One region of the Arthrobacter sp. NPDC057259 genome, then DNA from elsewhere that is predicted to be linked to it. Evidence: predicted binding sites of a transcription regulator. Region 1 holds the regulator's gene; the other holds the start of a gene.
What was found. The regulator LexA, encoded in region 1, represses DNA repair genes until DNA is damaged. The targets are predictions, from matches to a motif close to TCGAACANNTGTTCGA.
Positions count from the first base shown of each region.

Region 2: a site for LexA is predicted at 6,446-6,461, ahead of ACFUCU_RS02000 (DUF6504 family protein). Genes of this name have one in related genera too.

Region 1 is NZ_JBHUYA010000011.1:30,600-38,193, reverse strand. It holds gene ACFUCU_RS15885 (histidinol-phosphate transaminase) at 1-312, opposite strand, end outside; gene ACFUCU_RS15880 (LysM peptidoglycan-binding domain-containing protein) at 431-736, opposite strand; gene lexA (transcriptional repressor LexA) at 1,352-2,101, shown strand; gene ACFUCU_RS15870 (ATP-dependent DNA helicase) at 2,231-4,321, opposite strand; gene hflX (GTPase HflX) at 4,314-5,891, opposite strand; gene ACFUCU_RS15860 (class I SAM-dependent methyltransferase) at 6,387-7,001, shown strand; gene dapF (diaminopimelate epimerase) at 6,982-7,594, opposite strand, start outside.
Region 2 is NZ_JBHUYA010000001.1:409,067-416,660, reverse strand. It holds gene ACFUCU_RS02015 (HIT family protein) at 1-304, opposite strand, end outside; gene thrS (threonine--tRNA ligase) at 319-2,325, opposite strand; gene ACFUCU_RS02005 (DNA polymerase III subunit alpha) at 2,466-6,005, opposite strand; gene ACFUCU_RS02000 (DUF6504 family protein) at 6,002-6,331, opposite strand; gene ACFUCU_RS01995 (hypothetical protein) at 6,543-6,929, shown strand; gene ACFUCU_RS01990 (chorismate mutase) at 6,930-7,256, opposite strand; gene ACFUCU_RS01985 (VOC family protein) at 7,271-7,594, shown strand, end outside.

The DNA.
Region 1 (7,594 bases):
GAGAATCTGCTGCAGCACCTCATTGGAACCGTTGGCGGCCCAGATGTTCGTGGCGTCCAGCCCGTGGCCAAGGTATTCGGCCAGCGCCCCGCGGAGTTCGGTGAACTCCCGGTCCGGATAGCGGTTGAGCCCGGCGGCCGCCTCGGTGACGGCCTCCGCGATCGCTGCCCGCACGTCGGCGGGGACGCCATGGGTGTTCTCGTTGACGTTCAGGAGAATCGGAACGTCCAGCTGGGGAGCACCGTAGGGGCGCAGGCCCCGCAGGTTGGTCCGGAGGGGAAGTCGGTTGAGTCGCTCAAGCTGGTCAGTCACGTCCCCAGTTTAAGTGAGAGGACTGTCTGGCCCGAAACCGTGACCAACGAAGGCCCATCCCGCGGCCGGCGAATGGCCATCCCGAGGTCGGCGGACGCTCCGTCCCGGGGGATTCAGCTCAGGGGGTCGGAACGAAGAGCTGCTGGCCGGGCAGGACCGGTGCGGCGTCGAGGTTGTTCAGCTGCACGATCTCGGCGACCACGTCCCGCGGATCCCGTTTCGGGTCGACGGTGCCGGCGATGGTCCACAGGGACTCCCCGGGCTGCACGGTCACGGTGACCGTCGGGGTGGTCGCCAGCGATGCCGGGGAATCGGCGGCCTTCGCCGGCGCGGTCAGGAAGCCTGCCAGGGACAGCAGCAGGGCCGCGAGCAGGATCAGGGGCAGTCCGAAGAAGACGAAGCGTCCCCGCCGGGTCAGCCGCAAGGGAGCCTGGGCCGATGAGTGGGCCCGGCGTACAGCTGACGCGCTCCCGGCGGTCGCGTAAGCGTCGGCCGGGGCCGCGAACGGAGCTACCGCCCCGGAGAAGGCCGTGGCGGTATCCGGCACGAGATACAGTGCCGGCCTTCCGGCGTCGGAAAACTGCGAACCGGCGAAAGCGCTTCTTGCTGACATGAACTGAGCCCTCCTGGACTTGTCGTTGCCGCCCGGCGTACTCCTCGTACCTGCCGCCAACCGGCTGAACCATCATTCGCTTCGAACACAAAGCCGAAACCGGCCGTGGTTCTCCACTCGCAATCTTCGAACACATCTTCGAATCTTGCTGTTCTCTTTTTAGCACCTATGAACGAACTCTGTCGAGACTCGCTAGAACAAATGTTTGAAAAACACCGGCGGCTGACCTATTTTTGAAGCACGGAACCGGTCCCTCGAGGGACCCGCACTCCGCACCTGCAGTCTGAAACCTGTCGAACACCCGCCAGCGGTGATCAAGAGCAGTCAAACGGCAGGCACTGACATTTTTAGGATTCGCAGCAATCGGGCCGCTTCACTCGGTCCGCCGGCCACGGATCCGCACCACGAACGGAAGGCACGGCGACCATGGCAGCACAAGCCACCGGCGGGAGGGCAACCCGGCGCGGCGCCCAGCCTGCCCGGGCGCCCAAGAGCCTCACCGTCCGTCAGAAGAAGATCCTCGAAACCATCCAGCGGTCCGTGACGAACAACGGCTATCCGCCGTCAATGCGCGAGATCGGGGACACGGTGGGGCTGGCCAGCCTCTCCAGTGTGACCCACCAGCTCTCCCAGCTGGAGAAGCTGGGCTACCTGCGCCGGGACCCCAAGCGTCCCCGCGCCATGGAAGTCCTGATGCCGCTGACCCTGGACGAGGGATCCACCCCGATTTCCGGCGTCGAACAGCCCCGCGGGCTGAAGGCCGTCGGCGGACTCGCGGTGTCGGAACTGGCCAGCGCCACGGACACGGCGATGGTCCCGTTTGTGGGCCGGATCGCCGCCGGTGGCCCGATCCTGGCCGACCAGGTGGTGGAGGACGTCCTCCCCCTGCCGCGCCAGCTCGTGGGCCACGGTGAGCTGTTCATGCTCAAGGTCGCGGGTGACTCCATGATCGACGCCGCGATCTGCGACGGGGACTGGGTGGTCGTGCGCCGGCAGAACGACGCCGTCAACGGCGACATCGTGGCCGCCCTCCTCGATGACGAAGCCACGGTCAAGACGTTCCGGCAGCGCGACGGCCACACCTGGCTGCTGCCGCAGAACACCCAGTACGAACCGATCCTGGGCGACCACGCCGTCATCATGGGCAAGGTCGTCTCGGTCCTCCGCTCCCTGTAGCGCGGGCAACGCCGCCGGCCAGGGACCGGCTGAACGCGCTGAACGCCCGGACCTGAGGCCCCCCACCCCGCCCGGACGCCGAGGCCTGAGCGCCGCCAAACCCCGCCAAAACGTCCCTGCCCCGGGGGCCTACGACCCCTGCGCGGCTTCTTTCGCGAGCCGCTCCAGCGACGCCACGGCCACCGCCGGGTCCGTCGTGGCCCAGAACGGCGGCAGCGCGGCCCGGAGGAAGCCGCCGTAACGCTCGGTGGACAGCCGTGAGTCCAGCACCGCCACCACGCCGCGGTCCGACGTCGAACGGATCAGCCGGCCCGCGCCCTGCGCCAGCCGGATCGCCGCGTGCGTGGCCGAGACGCTCATGAAGCCGTTGCCCCCGGCCTGCGCCACGGCCCGGGAGCGGGCCGTCATCAGCGGATCGTCCGGCCGCGGGAACGGGATCCGGTCGATCACCACCAGCCGGCAGGAGTTGCCGGGCACGTCAACGCCCTGCCACAGGGACATGGTGCCGAAGAGGCAGGTGTCCGGTTCGTCCGCGAACTGCTTGACCAGCGCGGTCATGGTGGATTCGCCCTGGCAGAGGATGCTCAGGCCCAGCCGCGGCCGGAGCGCGTCGGCGGCCTCCTCCGCGGCGCGCCGGGAGGAGAAGAGGCAGAGCGCGCCGCCGCCGGAGGCGCGGATCAGCTTCTCGAGCTCGTCCAGGGCCTCGGGCGCGGTCCCCCGGCCCGGTTTGGGCAGGTGCTTGGCGACGTAGAGGATGCCCTGCTTGGGGTATTCGAACGGCGACCCGACGTCGACGCCGGTCCAGCTCGGGGCGCCGGGGCCCACCAGGCCCAGGCCCCCCGCGGCCGGTTCGAAGGCCGAGCCGATGGCGAGGGTGGCCGAGGTCAGCACCACGGTGTGGTCCGCGAACAGGCCCTCCCGCAGCCGCCCGGCCACGCTGAGCGGGGCGATGTTGATCAGCACGGGCGCCGAATCATCCGGCTGCGAGTAGCCCTGCTGCGGGTCGAAGGTGCTCTGCCGCGAGAACCACACCACCTCGCGGTTCTCGCGGGCCGCGAGCAGGCGTTCGCAGAGCTCCAGGATCACCATCAGCCGGGAGCGCGCCAGCTGCCGGCCGCCGTCGGCCGTGGTGGAGCCGTCTCCCTTGGAGTCGGAGAGCGCCGCACGGCAGGCGTCCCGGAGCTGGTCCACGCAGTCGAGCTGTTCGCTGTTCAGGCCATTGGGCATCAGTCCGCCGGGCACCCCCGCAACGGCGAGCTCAAGGTTCGCGGCGGCGTTGTTCAGCGCGTCCACGGTGATGCCGGTGTGCTTGCGGGCGCCCGAGGCGGCGGCGTGGACCATGGCCACGGAGAGCTGGCCGGAGACGGCCCCGGTGACCCGGTCCTGGAGTTCGTGCGCCTCGTCCACGACGACGACGTCGTATTCGGGCAGCACGGCCAGGCCCTCGAAGGCGCTCACGGCCAACATGGCGTGGTTGGTGACCACGACGTCGGCGTCCGCCGCGTCCTGGCGCGCCAGTTCGCTGAAGCATTCGGCGGCCGACGGGCACTTCTGCGCGCCGAGGCATTCCATGGCGGTGACGGACACCTGCCGCCAGGCGCGGTCGGTCACGCCGGGGAGCAGTTCGTCGCGGTCGCCGGTGGCCGTGTCCTCGGCCCATTCCCGGAGGCGGACCACTTCCCGGCCCAGCTGCGAGGAGGGGCCGCCCATGGCGGCGGCGAAGTGCGGGACCGAGGTGTCCTCACCCAGGGAGAAGAGCTGGCCCTCGGCGGGTTCCTCGGACGGGAACCCACCCTCGAGCTTGTGCCGGCACACGTAGTTGGACCGGCCCTTGACCAGGGCGATCTTGACGGGCCGCTTCAGGGCAGGGGTGATGGCCTTGAGCAGTCGCGGCAGGTCCCGGCCGACGATCTGGGTCTGCAGGGCCAGGGTGGCCGTGGAGACCAGGGTGGGCTTGTCGCTGTCCAGCGAGTGGGCGATCAGCGGGATCAGGTACGCCAGGGACTTTCCGGTGCCGGTGCCGGCCTGGACCAGCAGGTGGTCGCCTGTGTCGATGGCGCGGGCCACCTGGCGGGCCATTTCGTGCTGGCCGTCACGGCTCTGCCCGCCCATCGCGGCGACCGCCCGGTCGAGGAGCTCGATCACGAGCTCCTCGCCGGTGGCGCCGCTGGGGGCCGGGCGTGCGTCGCTGTCCGCTTCCGCCACGGCCGGTTCAGTCATTGCGGACGAAGGGATCCAGCTCGGCCGCCAGGCCTTCGCGCACCATGACGACGGCGCGCGTGCCGGTCTCCTCGTGGTCCAGGCTGACGATCTCCGCCTCGGTCTCGTGCAGCTTGCTGAGCACGTCGCCGCGGCTGTACGGGATCATCAGTTCCAGCTTCACGCTGGGCCGCGGGATGCCTTCGCTGACGGCCCGCAGCAGCTCGGGGATGCCCTCGCCGGTGCGGGCGGAGACCACCACGTGGCGCGGTTCGCGCTGCTTCAGGCGCTCCACCACGAACGGGTCCGCGGCGTCGGCCTTGTTCAGGACGATGATCTCGGGCACCTTGCGGGCGTCGACCTCGCTGAAGACGGACCGGACGGCCGCGATCTGGCCCTCGGGGTCCGGGTGCGAGACGTCCACCACGTGCAGGATCAGATCCGAGTCGGCGACCTCCTCCAGGGTGGACCGGAACGCCTCCACCAGCTGCGTGGGCAGCGAGCGGACGAAGCCCACGGTGTCGGCCAGGGTGTAACCCAGGCCGTCGGAGGTCTCGGCCTTGCGCACGGTGGGGTCCAGGGTGGCGAACAGGGCGTTCTCCACCAGCACGCCGGCGTCGGTCAGCCGGTTCAGCAGCGAGGACTTCCCGGCGTTGGTGTAGCCGGCGATCGCGACGGACGGGACGGCGTTACGACGGCGGTTGGCCCGCTTGGTCTCACGCGCCGGCTTCATGGCCGCGATTTCGCGGCGCAGCTTGGCCATCCGGGTGCGGATCCGCCGACGGTCCAGTTCGATCTTCGTCTCACCGGGGCCACGGGAGCCCATGCCGGCGCCGGCGCCGCCCACCTGGCCACCGGCCTGGCGGGACATCGACTCGCCCCAGCCGCGGAGGCGGGGAAGCAGGTACTCGAGCTGGGCCAGTTCCACCTGGGCCTTGCCCTCGCGGCTCTTGGCGTGCTGGGCGAAGATGTCCAGGATCAGCGCGGTCCGGTCGATCACCTTGACCTTGACGATGTCCTCGAGCGCACGCCGCTGGGAGGGCGCCAGTTCGGCGTCGACCACCACGGTGTCCGCACCGGTGGACATCACGATGTCCTTGAGCTCCTGGGCCTTGCCCGAGCCCAGGAAGGTTCCCGGGTCCGGCTTTGCCCGGCGCTGGACCAGCCCGTCCAGCACCTCGGAGCCGGCCGTCTCGGCCAGCGCGGCGAGTTCGCGGAGGGAGTTCTCGGCGTCGGCCAGGGTGCCCTCGGACCAGAGGCCGGCCAGCACCACGCGCTCCAGCCGGAGCTGCCGGTATTCGACCTCGGTGACGTCTTCGAGTTCGGTGGAGAGCCCGGCGGTGCGGCGCAGGGCGCGGCGCTCTTCGAGGTCCTGCTGGTCGCCGTCGTAGCTGCCGTGCTCGGTGGCCAGGCCGGAGATGGCCTGGGCCCGGCCCAGGACCGCGCGGGGTTCGGCGGTGTCCGCGTCGGCGGCGCCGGTGTCCCGGGCGGGGGAATCCTTGGAAAGAATCCGGTCGATCACAGCCTGGATCTCGGCAGGACTCATGTCCTGGGCTGCTGAATCGGGTCCGGTGTTGGGCTGACTGGTCATGGTCTCCTTTGAAGGGTCTGCCATTTCAGAATAATGCTGATCGGTGCGGTGCGCTGCGGAATTCGCGCTGGGCTGACGATGTGGGGTCATCCGTGCCTCCTGGCTGTCCTGCGGCGGCGGTGCCGCGGACGGGCGGGCTCCTCGGCGGAGCGGCGGGTGGGGTCCGTGGGTCCTGGAAAGGTTTCCTCACGGGCGGTGCTGCACGCCGGTCGGTTCCGCGGGTGACGGCGGGGCCGTGCGGTGGGATCTTCGAGGCGTGGAGTTTCCGGCGTTGCTGGAATGAGTGCCGGAACAGGCCGCGGGTCGCCGCGGCCGGAGGGGTCCAGCGGAGGGCGGGGCCTGCGTCGCTGGAGGGCGGATCACCCGTTGAGGCGGGCGCCTGTGCCGGTTGCCTGGTGGCCGGCTATTCGAAGATCAGGAACATGCCTCCAAGTTTACCAGAGCGCACCTTTCCGGTTTCCCAAGCCCGCGGACGGCCAACTACTCTGGCACGTTATGGAGTCTGCACACTATTTCAGCGCCCAGCCGGCCGGGCCGTTCACCCGCAAGCCCCTCGCCGTGGAACTGGCCGGCACGCCGCGACAGCTGCAGACCTCCAGCGGAATCTTCAGTCCCGACGGCGTCGACAAGGGCACCGCGGTGCTGCTGGCGGATGTCCCGGCCCCGGCCCCGCAGGGGAACCTGCTGGACATCGGCTGCGGCTGGGGTCCGATCGCGCTGACGATGGCGCTGAAGGCCCCGCACGCCCACGTCTACGCCGTGGACGTCAACGAGCGCTGCGTGGCTCTGACCAACGAAAACGCGGCACTGCTGGGCCTGGAGAACGTCACGGCCAGCACCCCCGGCGAGGTGGACCCGGAGCTGCGCTTCGACACCATCTGGTCCAACCCGCCCATCCGGATCGGTAAGGACGAGCTGCATTCCCTGCTGCTGCTCTGGCTGCCGCGGCTGGCGCCGGGCGGGTCGGCGTGGCTGGTGGTGCAGAAGAACCTCGGCTCGGATTCGCTGCAGCGCTGGCTGGGCACGGAGCTCGACAGCAGCTTCACGGTGACCCGGGAGAGCACCTCGAAGTCGTTCCGGATCCTTCGGGTCAGGAAAGCGTCCCGCTAGCGACGATCACGGCCGGGCCGCTGAGCTCGACGTGCTCGTGGCCGTCGGGGGCGACGAAGAACTTCACGCCGACGACGCCGCCGGGCACCGTGACGTTCCAGGCGTCCGGCGCGCCCTGACCGGCCCAGTGCCGGATCGCGACGGCGGCCGCGCACGCGCCGGTGCCGCAGGAGAGGGTCTCGCCCACGCCGCGTTCGTGGACGCGCATGCTGATGGCGCCGATGCCGTCGTGGACCAGCGGCTCGGCGGGGACGACGAACTCGACGTTGGTTCCGTGTGGCGGCTCCGGGTCGACGCGCGGTGCGGTGAACAGTTCGGTGGCGTCCAGTTCTGCCTGCTCGGCGAGGGCGACGACGGTGTGCGGGTTGCCCATGCTGACCGAGAGGGCCGGGCGGGCAACGTCGAGGCCGTGGGCGCTGACGAGGGAGTCCATGGCCCGGGCCGTGGCTTCGCCGGGGAAGATGAATTCCCAGGGACCCATGTCCACGGAGTAGCCGGAGGCGGTGCGGACGACGGTCTTGATACCGGCGCGGGTGCCGATCACGAGGGATTCCCCGGCGGGCAGGTCCACGAGGCCCTGCTGGACCAGGAAG
Region 2 (7,594 bases), on a different contig from region 1:
AGTCCGGGATGTGCCGGTACGGGCAGACCAGCAGGTGCCCGGGGTTGTATGGGTACAGGTTCAGCACCACGTAGCAGGTCCGGCCGCGGTAGACGATCAGCGATTCCTCGTCCTGGCGTTCCGGTGCCACGCAGAACGGGCAGTCGTCCTGGTTCCTGAACTGGTGCTGGCCGCCCTTGATGTACGCCATGCGGTGCGGAGTCCACAGGCGCTGGAACGAGTCCGGCACGCCGGCCAGGCCAAAGTCATCGGTCACGCCGTCGTCGCCAGGGTAGCCCTGGCCGGCGCCTGTGGATTCCTGCACTTGGTGCTCCCCCGCTAGCTGGTCCGCTCGCGGACGGCGTCCACGATGCGTCGGACGGCCTCGGCCACCGGCACGCCGTTGTCCTGGCTGCCGTCCCGGAACCGGAAGGACACGGCCCCGGCCTCGGCGTCGTCGCCGCCGGCGATCAGCACGAACGGGATCTTGTCCTTGCTGGCGGTGCGGATCTTCTTCGGGAACCGGTCCGAGGAGATGTCCACCTCGGCGCGGATGCCCGCGGCCTTGAGCTGGTCGACGACGTCGAACATGTAGTCGTTGAACGCCTCGGCCACCGGGATGCCGACCACCTGGACGGGGGCGAGCCAGGCCGGGAACGCGCCGGCGTAGTGCTCGGTGAGGACGCCCATGAACCGTTCGATCGAGCCGAACAGTGCGCGGTGGATCATGACCGGGCGCTGGCGGGTGCCGTCGGAGGCCTGGAATTCCAGTTCGAAGCGCTCCGGCAGGTTGAAGTCCAGCTGGATGGTGGACATCTGCCAGGTCCGGCCGATGGCGTCACGGGCCTGGACGGAGATTTTCGGGCCGTAGAACGCCGCTCCGCCCGGATCCGGGACCAGCTCGAGGCCGGATTCGGTCGCCACTTCCTCGAGGGTGCGGGTGGCTTCTTCCCAGACCTCGTCGGCGCCGACGAACTTCTCCGGGTCCTTGGTGGAGAGCTCCAGGTAGAAGTCCTGCAGGCCGTAGTCCTTGAGCAGGCCCAGCACGAAGTTCAGGGTCTTGGTCAGTTCGTCCTTCATCTGCTCGCGGGTGCAGTAGATGTGGGCGTCGTCCTGGGTCATGCCCCGGACGCGGGTCAGGCCGTGCACCACGCCGGACTTCTCGTAGCGGTAGACCGAGCCGAATTCGAAGAGCCGCAGCGGCAGTTCACGGTAGGAGCGGCCGCGCGAGCGGAAGATCAGGTTGTGCATGGGGCAGTTCATCGGCTTCAGGTAGTAGTCCTGGCCGGGCTTGCGGACGGTGCCGTCCTCGTTCAGTTCCGCGTCGATGTGCATCGGGGGGAACATTCCGTCCCGGTACCAGTCCAGGTGCCCGGAGACCTCGTAGAGGTGGCCCTTCGTGATGTGCGGGGTGTAGACGAACTCGTAGCCGGCGTCGACGTGCCGCTGCCGGGAGTAGTCCTCCATGGCCTTGCGGATGATGCCGCCCTTGGGGTGGAACACAGGCAGGCCGGAGCCCAGCTCGTCCGGGAAGGAGAACAGGTCCAGTTCGGCGCCGAGCTTGCGGTGGTCGCGGCGTTCGGCCTCGGCGATGCGCTCCTGGTAGGCCTTGAGGGCTTCCTTGGTGGGCCAGGCGGTGCCGTAGATGCGCTGGAGCTGCTTGTTCTTCTCGCTGCCGCGCCAGTAGGCCGCGGAGGAGCGGGTCAGGGCGAAGGCGTTGGAGATCAGCTTGGTGTTGGGCAGGTGCGGGCCGCGGCACAGGTCGCACCAGACCGTGGTGCCTTCCTTGCGCTCGACGTTGTCGTAAATGCTCAGTTCGCCGCCGCCGACCTCGACGCTGGAGCCGTCCTCGTCGCTGCCGGCGCCCTTAAGGCCGATCAGTTCGAGCTTGTACGGCTCGTCCTTCATCGCCTCGCGTGCCTCGTCCTCGGTCACCACGCGGCGGACGAACTTCTGGTTCTGGTTGACGATCTTCAGCATCATCTTCTCGAGCTGGCGCAGGTCCTCCGGGGTGAAGGGTTCCTCGACGTCGAAATCGAAGTAGAAGCCGTCGGTGATGTACGGTCCGATGCCCAGCTTGGCGTCGGGGCGCAGCTGCTGCACGGCCTGGGCCATGACGTGGGCGGTGGAGTGGCGCAGCACGTTCAGGCCGTCCGCGGAGTCGATGGTGACGCCTTCGACGTCGGCGCCGGCCGGCAGGGGCTGGTCCAGGTCCTTCAGTTCGCCGTTGACACGGGCCACGACGACGTCGCGGCGCTCGAAGAAGAGTTCCGCGCCGGTGGTCCCGGTAGTCACCTGGGTCTCTTCGCCATCGACGAGAAGGGTGATCTGCTGGGCATCTGACACGGGTGTCTCCTATTCACGGTTTTAAGGCTTCGTAGCTTGTGGCGTACGGGGACCACAGCCAGCCTCGTCCATGCTATCGGTATTTCCGGACGCCCAACCAACGCCCGCCACCTCCCCCGGAGCCGCTTTCGGAGCCGCCCTCAACCGCTGAACCCCGTGATCGCGAGGGTCCGCCGGATGCCGTCCAGCGCCCCGGGCGCCATGTCCAGCGGCGGGGTCTCGGGCGCGTCGCCGCCGGTAATGGCGCCTCCGCCCGAGCCGGTACCCGCGCCGGCGGCCGGGAAGGGAAGGGTGTCGGTGCGGCTGAGGTCCCAGGCCATGGAAGCGCTGATGCTGATGCCACGGGGCCCGGTGCGGCGGGTGGTGCCGCGGATCAGCAGCAGCCGGGTGCTGAAGAGCAGCGGCCCGGCCTGCTCCTGGGCCTCGTGGAAGAAAACCGAGTCCACGCAGCCGGTCCCGTCGTCGATGCTGATGAAGACCACCCGCCGGCCGCCGCGCATCGGCGGGGTCTGGGTGGCCACCCGCACGCCGGCCACCAGCACCTCGGTGCCGTTGCGCAGCTTCAGGAGCTGGTCCGCCGTGGTGACGCCCAGCCGGTCCAGCAGCGGCCTGTGGCTGTCCACCAGGTGGGCGCTGACGTCCACGGCCATCAGGTCCAGCTCGGCCCGGACAGTCTCCACCAGCGTGGGGGCGGGCCGGCCGCCCTTGAGGTTGGTCAGTTCCACATCCCCCAGCGGCAGGGCCAGCTGGCCCTCGATCACCTCGGCGCCCTTGCGCTGCGTCCTGGTCTGCAGCTGCTGCAGGTGGTGGACCAGGTCCGCCCGGTTGGTGTTGCCGCCGGCGGCACGGTGCAGGGAGTCGAAGGCCCCCAGCTGGGCGAGGCGCTGGATGCTGGGTTTGCTGATCCTGGTCCGGGCGCGCAGGTCCGCGAGGGAGTCGTAGGGCTGGCCGGCGACGATGCGTTTCAGTTCGGCGCCGGAGAGACCGAAGATTCCCTTCAGGCTCAGCCGGATGCCCAGTTTCCCCCGGTCCGGGCCGTCCACGACCGGTTCCACCCGGTATTCGGCCTGGCTGCGGTTGATGTCCAGGGGCAGGATGGGGATGCCCATGCGGCGGGCCTCGGCCACCAGGAGCCGCTTGGGATACATGCCGGGGTCGTGTTCCCAGATCCCGGCCAGGAACGCCTCCGGGTGGTGGGTTTTCAGCCACGCCGACTGATAGGTGGGCACGGCGAAGGCGGCGCCGTGGGCCTTGCAGAACCCGAAGCTGCCGAAGGCCTTCAGGGTTCCCCAGACCTTGTCAACGACCGCCGGGGAATAGTCCCGCCGCTTGGCCTCCCGGCGGAAGAATTCCTCCACCTGGTTCTCCAGTACCTCGTTGCCCAGGGCGCGCCGGAACTCATCGGCGCGGGCCAGGCCGCAGCCGGTCATCACGTCGAAGGTCTTCAGGATCTGTTCGTGGAAGACAGTGACGCCGTGGGTTTCCTTCAGCACCGGCTTGAGGTCCGGGTGCGGGAACACCTCCGGGGCGAAGCCGTGCCGGTGTTCCAGGAAGGGCCGGACCATGTCCGACTTCATCGGCCCGGGCCGAAAGAGGGAGATGTCGATGATGAGGTCGTTGAACTCCCGGGGGGCCAGCTTTCCGATCAGTTCGCGCTGGCCCGGGGATTCGATCTGGAAGCAGCCAAGGGTGTGGGTGCTGCGGATCAGGTCGAAGGTGGGCTCATCGTCCAGCGGGACGGCGTTCAGGTCGATGGTGCCGTCCTCGGCAATGTAGTCCGGCCCGCTGCCGTCCGGCCCGGGCTGGTGGTTTCCGGCGGCTACCACGTCCGCTTTCGAGGGGTGCAGCCGGATGACCTCCCGGACTGCGAAGGCCATGGCGGACTGCATACGGACGCCCAGGACGTCGAGTTTGAGCATGCCCATGGGGTCCATGTCGTGCTTATCGAACTGGCTCATCGGCAGGCCCAGGCCGCTGGGCTGGACCGGGGTGCGGTCCAGCAGCGTGGCATCGCCCAGGATGACCCCGCACGGGTGCATGGAGATGTGCCGGGGCAGCCGGTCCAGCCGTTCGGTCAGGTCCACCAGCAGGTCCAGCTGTTGGTTGCCGGTGAAGTCCCGCTGCTCCACCCGCCCGGCGAACTCCTTCAGCTCCGGCTTCTCCACCAGCGCCTCGCGGAAGTTCCGTGCGGAGAACCGCCACAGCTGTTTGGCGATCTCGTCGATGTCGCCGCCCTCCATGCCGAGGGCCAGTCCGGCGTCGCGCACGGCACCCCGGGCGCGGTACCCGTTCTGCATGCTCATCAGGGTCACCCGCTCGGCACCGAACCGGTCGAAGATCTTCCGGTAGACGTTGTGCCGTTCGGCGCTCTCGACGTCGATGTCGATGTCCGGCAGGGTGGCCCGGTCCCTGGAGAGGAAGCGTTCGAAGATCAGGTCGTGCTGCAGCGGGTTCACCTGGCTGACGCCGATCAGGTAGTTGACCAGGCTGGAGGCCCCGGAGCCCCGGGCCGCGGCGCGCACCCCCATGTCCGTGATCATCCGGGACACCTCGGCCACGGTCAGGAAGTAGGAGGCGAACCCCAGGCTGTCGATGATCCGCAGCTCGTGCTCCAGCCTGGCCCGCAGCTCCACGGCACTGCTGCCGCTGATGCCGGGAAAGCGGCGGGTGATGCCGGCCTCGCAGCGGGCCGCCAGTTCGGCCAGCGGGTCCCCCTCGATCCCGATCACGGCCGCTTCCGGGACCACCGGCTGCTTCCAGCCCATGTCCGCGGCCGGGTCTATCCGGCAGCGGTCCGCGAGCGCCTCGGTATGCGCCAGCAGGCTCTTGAGGTCGGCCGCGCCGAATCCCGCGGCGTGAATGATTTCCTTGCCCAGCTCCAGCATCTGCGCGGAGCTTTTGAGCCAGGCCTGTCCGTTGGGTTGCAGCAGCGGCTCGCCGGCCAGTTCGGGCAGCGACTTCAGGGTCCGGGCGGAGTCCAGCACGTCCGCCGTGGCCGCCCCGTCCTCGGCGACATAGCGCACGGCGTTGCTGAGCACGGCGGGAACGCCGTGTTCGGCGGCCAGCTTGAGCATCCGCACGGCGTGCGCTGTGCTGAGGTGCTCCCCCGGGGCGCTCAGCTGGGAGACCACCTCGGCGGTGACGGTTCCCGCCGGCATGGCGTCGAGCCATTGCTTGAACAGGGTGCGCGGCCGCAGGTAGCGCCGCCCGCCCATGGAGCGGCCGACGTCGGAGTCCGGTCCGAGCAATACCGTCAGCACCGGCTCGAGCGTCTGCGGATCCAGCGCCCGGGATGCCAGTTCGGCCCGTGTTACCGCGGCGGGGACCGTACCGCCGGCCTTTCCCGTGGTGCGGGCGTGGGCATCGGAGATCAGCCGGCACAGGGCGCGGTATCCGGCCCCGGCGTTTCCCCCGTGGGCCAGGACGACGACGCGGCCGCCCACCTGGGTGCGGAGGTCGCCGTCGTCGTCAAAGACTGCCAGGTCCACCCCCACGATGGGATCCAGCCCCGCGGCCATGCAGGCCTTGAGGTGTTTGATGGTGCCGTAGAGGCCGTCACGGTCGGTGCAGGCGAGCGCCGTCGCCCCGTCGGCTGCGGCCGCCGCGGCCAGTTCCTCCGGCCAGGACACGCCATAGTGGGCGCTGAAGGCAGTGGAGACATGCAGGTGGGTGAAGCTCATGCCGACGCTGGCCTCCGCTGCCCCGCCAGGGCGTCGTGGAGCCGCAACAGCCGCCAGCGCCCGCTGCGCAGGTGGCGGCTGAGGTCGAGGGTGAGGCTTTGGTCCGGGGCCGAGGCGTCCCGGACCTCGAGCCGCCAGATCTCCGAGTCCACCAGGCCTGGGCCGCTGCCCAGCGGTGCGCGCTGCACTTCAGCCCACCACTCACGCCGTTCGAACCACCGCACTGGCTCGGCGCACAACTCATAGCTCCGTCCCGCCCAGACCAGGGACTCGGGCCGGCCCTCCGGGGTGCAGGCCACCTCCACGGATTCGCTGAACATCCCCATGATGCCTCCCGGGCGCAGTGTTTTAGACGAACGGGCTGGACGGCCGCCGGGCAGGTGCGCCGGAAGGTGCAGGTGCCACAGGCGGGAGGCCAGCCGGGTTCAAGCTTGAATTATTCGAACATATCTTCGAATAGAACAAGTCTACGACGGGGCCGGGACAAAACCTAGATCAGGGGTGGACGGGGCCAACGTCCGGGGGCAGGATTGGCCTATGAGCTCGCACAACGCACTCCTGAAGCACGTCAGCATCGCCGCCAAGGATTCAACGTTGGTGGCGACCTTCGATATAGACGGCAATATCCCGGCTTCGGGCGCCTACGTGGTGGGGCTGGTCGCGGCGACGCCGGACCATTCTCATCAACGGCGGCTGGAAATCGAATTCCTCAATGGCGAGGCCGTGTCCTTCTTCTGCTTCAGCCATGACGGCACGGAGGAGAACTTCGATATCAAGGGCGTCCAGCATTCCGGGAACACCATCACGGGCAACTTCCCGCTAAGCACGGTACTGGGCCTGCCCAAGGGGCACCTGATGACGGCCTACAGCGACTGCGACGGGCGGGAGTACCAGGCCAACGTCCCCGTGGAGGAATCCCTCTAGCTAGCTGCCGGCCTTGTAGACCTCAAGCTCCAGGCGAATGAAGGCATCGATCATGGCCTTGTAGGTCGCTCCGACGATGTCGGTGTCGATGTCGTTGCGTTCGGCCGTTGCCTTCACGTGTTCCAGGACGCGCTCCACCCGTCCCGGGGCGCGGACCTCGGCGCTGTCGGCCTTGAGCGTCCCGGCGATCCGGATCAACCGCTCCCGGCGTCCGATCAGCGCGACGATCTGCTCGTCAACCTCGTCCACGGCCACCCGCACGGCGGCGAGCTGGTCCTTATCGGCCTGGGCTGCTTTGTCCTCTGCGTGATTTGTCGACATCTGCATGACAGTATCGAACGATGCAACCACGAGTCGACTTCATCTCCCTTGGCGTCCGCAGCGTGGAAGCCTCCCGCCGGTTCTACGTGACGGGCCTGGGCTGGCCCGTCCACCGCGAAGTCCCCGGGGAAGTGCTCTTCCTGCAGATCAACCACGGGCTCATCCTCTCGCTCTGGGACGCGTGCCAGATGCGGGCCGAAGCCGGGACGGATTCCCCCGCCGGAATCCCTCCCATCACCCTGAGCCACAACGTGCACAGCGCCGACGCGGTGGACAGGGTCATGGGCGAGGCTGCGGCCGCCGGGGCCACCATCGTCGCGCCGCCCAAAACCCAGCCGTGGGGC